DNA from 2 places in the Pedobacter vanadiisoli genome. Region 2 is predicted to be linked to the other one. Evidence: riboswitches for the same ligand, from Rfam matches in the RefSeq annotation. Region 2 holds a riboswitch; the other holds the start of a gene.

Region 1 (3,432 bases), on a different contig from region 2:
CGGCTCTACCTCGAATCCTTTGGCTTTTTGGCTTACCTGGTTAATGTAACCGGTAGGATAAACGTAAATAATGGCATCAGTTAAGTCGCGTTTGTAACCAGCTAAACGCAAGCTGAATTTATCATCAGCAAAGCTAAAGTTAACACCAGCTTCGTAATTCTTTGATTTTTCGGGCTTTAGGTCCAGATTGGCACCAAACTGGCCAAAAAGCATATTTAAGGTAGGTACCTTAAATGCTGTTGAAACCGTTCCGAATAATTTAATTTCTTTTATAATGTTGATACTTGGGGTAATTGAATAGGTATAGTTTTCGCCATATTGCTCATGTTTATTATAACGTCCGCCAACTTCAAGGTTGAATACACTTAAATCGTGTAAGAACAATGATCCGTAGGCGGCGAAAATATTTGTTTCCGGTTTATTTGCCACTGATGATAACTTCAATACACGATTATCGATACCTACCAATAAATCGAGTTTATTGTTCAATTTTTGATTGTAGAATAAATCCAGCAAAGATGCCCTTCCCTCGTTAAGACTAGGATACTGGCTATGCGCATCGTTTCTTGTATTTTCGAAACTATAATTTAGCGTTACTTTACCGGTAGCAAATTCATATTTCGCATTGGTACCCGCTGCAAAGTTTTTCAGGATAGAATAGTTGTTTGCATCGGAAAATGCGCCACCGTCAAATTTATAATTACCGAAATAATAACGTACAAATGGATTAACCGAGAAATGATTGTCCAATTTGATTCCGAAATTTGCATTTAAGGCATCGGTTTTAAAACCGTCTTTATCAAATTGGGCTGTGCTTCCCACTGGCGTTGCTGCTTCTGAAATCCCATCGGTTTTGGCATGGGTATAATTGATGTTATAAGAAAAACCTTCAACACTACCATTTAAACCAATGGTTCCTTTATAAGTTTCGTAACTGCCTGCACTGGCCACACCATAAATGGTATTGCCTTTTGGACCACCTTTTTTAGTAATGATGTTGATTACTCCTGCAACAGCATCAGAACCATAAATGGTAGATTGTCCGCCTCTTAAAATTTCGATATGATCGATCTGATCGATGGAAAGCAGTCTTAAATCGAATGCACCACCGTTTCCTGATGGATCGTTCTGCACAATACCGTCAATTAAAACAACAGCATAGGCACTTCCGGCACCTCTGAAAAAAACCGATTTGTTAAGTCCCGGGTTACTGCTGGCGCCGGCTACAATAATACCAGCCTGCTCACTGATGAGTTCTGGTAACGATTTACCATTGCTGCGTTCCAACACCTCTCGACTGATGATGCTGACCACTTTACCGGTTTGTGATTGTTTTTGATCGTTTTTAGTGGCAGAAATGACCACATCTTTAAGCTGCAAAGTGTCTTTTTGCTGCGCGTTAGCCAACTGGCTAATCATTAGCTGCGCCATACCTAAACCGGCGGCTGCTAAAATTGTTTTTTTGTTCATTTTTGATGGTTAGTTTTACCTATAGCCAACAGATTGTAAAAGAAATGAAAATACGTAAACGTTAAGTACTTCAACCCCAGCTTCAATCCACGAAAGCTATGAAATTAATGCTAAAGGCAGGTCTTCTGACTTACTCCCGGTTTTCTGCCTTCCCATGCCGACAAGTCGGCACAGTGGCGAAAGAATAGAAAAACCGTTACAGAGCTTACAGCTGCGGGACAGTTACAGATTTACACTGTATTCCCTTTTAATTCCGGTTGTATGCCGGAAACCAAAAGCGCCGCAAATGTAAGAAAAAAGTGTTTACAACAATAAAATAAGAAATCTTTTGAATCTGTTTGTGTTGAGGATGGCATACTTTAAGGGCACTTTTCCCTTCAAAATATATTTTTGTGTATGTTAAAACTATTTAAACCAACCCTTACGCCAAAAATAGATCACCTGTAAAATCGCAATTACAGCCATCACAATCCAGGTATATAAATAACCATGTTCTGCGTACAACTCAGGCATATTATCTTTTAGTATTTTTCCAGTTGCCGGATCTTCCCTGCTAAAATTCATTCCATAAATCCCGGCAATAAAGGTTAATGGAATAAATATGGATGATATAATGGTTAATACCTTCATAATTTCGTTCATCCGGTTGCTGATGATCGATAAATTCATGTCAATATTGGCAGATGCAATCTCTTTTAAAGATTCTATAAAATCTATAATCTGGATGCAATGATCGTATGCATCTTTAATATATGTTTTGGTCAGATCAGATATTAATGGGCTGTCTGTACGGATAATATCATTCAATTTATCCCTTTCCGGCCAGGCTACTTTCCTGATGGTAATCAATGATCTTTTAATGGCTTGTGTATCGTACATGATCCTTTTATCAGGATGATCGTACAGCCGGTCTTCTATTGCATCTAATTCCTCTCCCCAAAAATTCAATAGCGCAAAATAGTTATCTACAATTACATCCATAATGGCATACATTAAATAACTGCTGCCGCCAATTCGGATGTTGCCCTTCCCTACTTCCAAACGTTTTCTTACCGGTTCAAAACAATCTGCATAAGTTTCCTGGAAGGTAATTAATGTACGCTCTGACAGGATAAAAGAGATCTGATCATTGCAGAGCACATTATCATCGCTTAAATATAAATGCCTGCTTACCGAAAAAATGTATTTATCATTGTCGTATTCATCCAGCTTGGGCCGCTGATAAGAACTGGTAATATCTTCAAGCACAAGCCTGCTGATGTCAAGCTTTGCATACAGGGTTTCGAATATGTTGGGATCAGCCAGGCCTTTGATATCGAACCAGTAATAAAAATCTTTATCCTCGACCAGTTTATCGATGTTATTGATATTATCCAGTTCGGTTTTCTTATAAGTCTTATCATTATAAATATGCAATACAATAATTGGCTTTAATGCATCTTCATCAATGGCATACAAACCCGGGCTAGTGCCTGGTGCCGGAACTTTATAATGTTTATGACGGTTACGTGGCTTGTTTTTTCCCATAGCTTATAAATATAGCCGGGCCTGCGGGCCCTGGTTAAATAACAGATCAACGATACTTAAGTTGCGTAAAAATTGATGTCTATCTTCAAAAACCTGATAATATGGCTTATTGTTTACAATATCCTCCTGCTTTTTAGGATTCATAGCCGAACGGAAATCAAGTCCTGGTTTAACCTCATCAAAATATTCGCCAGTTACGCCAAAGCTTTTGTTCAATTTTAATTTTTTGTTGAGCCACTCTAAAAGTGAGAGGTTATAATCAAACAAGAAATCGAATTTTTTGGTATAAAAATGCGACAGTTCATCTTCGTAAAATTCGAAATAAGCAGAACTCCTGTAACAGCTTTCTAAACTTAACCAATGCAAACGCTGCCAGTTAAAACCATAGCTAATGCGTACATCTTTCATTTTCGTATGCACCTTGGCACCTTTAAC
Region 2 (3,432 bases):
TGTGTGTGTGGATCTGGGTACCATCTTTTACGCCGCTGGCAGAAATTTTAAAGGCTTTAACTGCCCAGTTCAAATAATTTTGCCATTCGGCTTTGCGTAGTGGTAAGCCTTCTCTAATAGCAGGCTCATCAATCTGAATGATTTTTATTCCCGCATTTTCCAGGTCGCAAACTTCATCGCGAATGGCCAAAGCAATTTGCGTACAGGTTTCTGATCGTGGTTGATCATTCCGCACGAACGACCATTGTAGAATCGTTACAGGGCCTGTTAACATGCCTTTCATGTATTTAGAAGTGAGCGATTGCGCGTAGGCAGTCCACTTCACCGTCATAGGTTCAGGACGTGAAACATCGCCAAAAATGATCGGTGGTTTTACACAACGCGATCCGTAGCTTTGTACCCATCCATTTTTTGAAAAGGCAAAACCATCCAGTTGCTCACCAAAGTATTCAACCATATCGTTACGCTCAAACTCTCCATGTACCAGTACATCCAAGTCAATTTCTTCCTGCCATTTTACCGCTTTCTCGGTTTCCTGGGCAATTAAATGATCATATTCTTCAACAGTAAAAGTTCCATTTTTAAGCTTTGCCCTCCAGCTTCTTACTTCTGCCGTTTGCGGAAATGATCCGATTGTGGTTGTCGCATAAATGGGTAGGTTTAGCTCCTGTTGTTTGATTTTTCTAGACGAAAAAGGGCTCAAACGTTCCGAATCCTCCTCTTTTAAAGCCAAAACGCGGGCTTTTACTGCCGGATTGTGTATGATCTTGGAAATTTTACGGTTGCTGATGGCAACTTTATTTTCTTCCAGCTTTTGCAGGGTAGATGCAGGGCTTTCGTTGGTGATCAATTTTTTTAAGGTAGACAGCTCTGCAATTTTTTGCTTTGCATAGGCCAGCCACTGTTTAATTTCAGCTGATAAATTTTTCTCGTTGGTTTCATTGTCCAGATCAACCGGTGAGTGTATTAGTGAACATGATGGCGCAATCCATACCTTATCCAACCCTCTTTTTTCTACCGCCTGGTTAATGATGGAAACAGATTTTTCGAAATCATTTTTCCAGATATTCCTTCCGTCTATCAACCCTAAAGAAAGGATGGTGTCATCTTTTAACGCGGCTAAAACATCAGTCAGTTGATCTTCTGCACGTACCAGATCAATATGTAAAATATTTACAGGCAGCGAAGTGGTTAACGTTAAATTATTTCCTAAACCTTCGAAATAAGTAGCCAGAACAATTTTTAATCTTGGGAAGGCCTTTCGGATTTCCTTGTAAGCGTATTCGTAGGCTTTTTTGTCTTTTTCGGTGAGGTCCAAAGTCAAAAAAGGCTCATCAAACTGAACGTACTCAGCATCCAGTGCATCTAAGCGCGATAAAATGTCTATATAAACAGGAAGCAGGTTTTTGATCAGGTCTATTTTTTCAAATCCCGCTTCTTTTTCCTTGCCTAATAAAAGATAAGATACCGGGCCAATCAGTACAGGTTTAGTGGTAATGCCCAGTTGTTTGGCCTCGTAAAACTCATCAATAATCTTGGTAGAGAAAAGTTTAAAAACCTGGTCTTTAGAGAACTCCGGAACAATATAATGGTAGTTGGTATCGAACCATTTGGTCATTTCCATCGCTACCACATCCAATCCTTCTTTTTGATAACCCCTTGCCATGGCAAAATAAAGATCAAGCTCTTCATTCCCTTTTTTAAGGATTACCTCGTTATACCTCCTTGGGATTGCTCCAAAAGTTAAGGAATGATCGAGTACATGATCATAAAAAGAAAAGTCGTTCGAAGGAATAACATCAATTCCAGCTTCTTTTTGAAGGTTCCAGTTTTCGCGGCGAATGTTTTTCCCCACCTGAAGCACATTTTTGTACCCAGTTTTATCTGCCCAGTAATTTTCGCAGATTTTCTTTAATTCCCTTTGGCTACCTATTCGCGGATAGCCCAGATTTTGCGTTAGCATTTCTTTTAAAGATTAAGTAAATAAATCATTTAAAAGCTCTTAAAGCAATATTCTATAATACTCAGTATTAAAAAATTAAAAGGAAAGGTTACGGCACAGCCTGCCCACTTCTCAGCAAAAAGCTTAAAGCAAGCATATAAAATTTTATTTTTATTGTGTACAATCAGACCTGACCAATTACTTTATAACGCGAAAGTACCGTCAATTCAATATAGGCAGGTCTCCTGACTTATTCCCGATCTTATCGCCTTCCCATCCCTTTAAATGGCACAGTGGCATGATTGATAAGACCGTTGTCTTTTTTAGAGACAGAATTTACAGTTGCGCGACAGCTCGTGATTTGCACACGATTCCCTATTAATCCCGGTTGTATTCCGGGAACCTGTATCGGTTGATGAAAAATAAAGTTAAGAACTTACATCAATACAAATGTATGGATTAGGATTTAAAGATTAAGGTATTTTTATAAGCATTCATTTCTCCAGCTTCCAATTAATGGGGTTTAACTGCTTTAACCACAAATGTACACAGATAACCACAGATTTACCGGTAGTTTAAAAACCCGTATGCATCCTTTTTATCTGTGGTTAATATCATGTTTATAGGATTACTTGTAACAAATTTACAGCAAGCGGTTTTAGGAAATTATTCTCTACTATATTTGATTAACTAACTAAACCTCCTATTATGATAAAAATCTACTTTAAAAGGCTTTGTATTGCTTTTTTAATGGTAAATAGCAGTATAGTGCTGGCTCAGCAGGTACCAACGCCAAAATCGCATTTCGGTTTTGATATCGGCGACGATTATCAATTGGCCAATTATACCCAAACAGAGGCATACTTTAAAAAGCTTGCAGCAAGTTCTAACCGTATTAAACTGGTTGATATCGGTAAAACAGAAGAAGGCAGAAGTCAATATATGCTGATTGTTTCTTCGCCCGAGAACCTAAAGAAGTTAGACCGGTATAAAGAAATTTCACAACAATTAGCCCATGCCGAAATTACGCCTGAACAAGCAAAAGCTTTGTCTCAGGAAGGTAAGGCCGTTGTCTGGATAGATGGAGGCCTGCATGCAAATGAGGTGGTTGGTGCGCACCAGTTGATTGAAACGGTATATCAATTCGCTTCAAGAACTGATGCCGAAACGCTGCGCATTTTAGATAATGTGATTATTTTGTTTACACATGCCAACCCTGATGGGCAAGAGTTGATAAGCAATTGGTACATGAGGGATAAAGATCCAAAGAAAAGAACAACTTCCGGACTGCCTGTTCTCTATGAAAAATATGCAGGACATGATAATAACCGCGATTTCTTTATGTTAAACCTTAAAGAAACACAAAATATTGGTCGTCAGCTTTTTATAGAGTGGATTCCGCAGATTATGTATAACCACCATCAGGCCGGCCCGGCGGGAACGGTGGTTGCTGGTCCGCCTTACCGTGATCCGTTTAATTATGTTTTCGA

Evidence for each region. A riboswitch is a leader RNA that binds a small molecule or an ion and turns the genes downstream of it on or off. The one in region 2 is predicted to bind cobalamin.
Region 1: linked by a shared signal. The riboswitch ahead of ACFSR6_RS05200 (TonB-dependent receptor plug domain-containing protein) and the one ahead of metE (5-methyltetrahydropteroyltriglutamate--homocysteine S-methyltransferase) in region 2 are both predicted to bind cobalamin.

The regions. Positions count from the first base shown of each region.
Region 1 covers NZ_JBHULL010000005.1:300,261-303,692, forward strand. The annotation lists gene ACFSR6_RS05200 (TonB-dependent receptor plug domain-containing protein) at 1-1,470, opposite strand, end outside; cobalamin riboswitch at 1,569-1,761, opposite strand; gene corA (magnesium/cobalt transporter CorA) at 1,876-2,997, opposite strand; gene ACFSR6_RS05210 (WbqC family protein) at 3,001-3,432, opposite strand, start outside.
Region 2 covers NZ_JBHULL010000043.1:270,978-274,409, reverse strand. The annotation lists gene metE (5-methyltetrahydropteroyltriglutamate--homocysteine S-methyltransferase) at 1-1,963, opposite strand, end outside; cobalamin riboswitch at 2,161-2,364, opposite strand; gene ACFSR6_RS21285 (M14 family metallopeptidase) at 2,651-3,432, shown strand, end outside.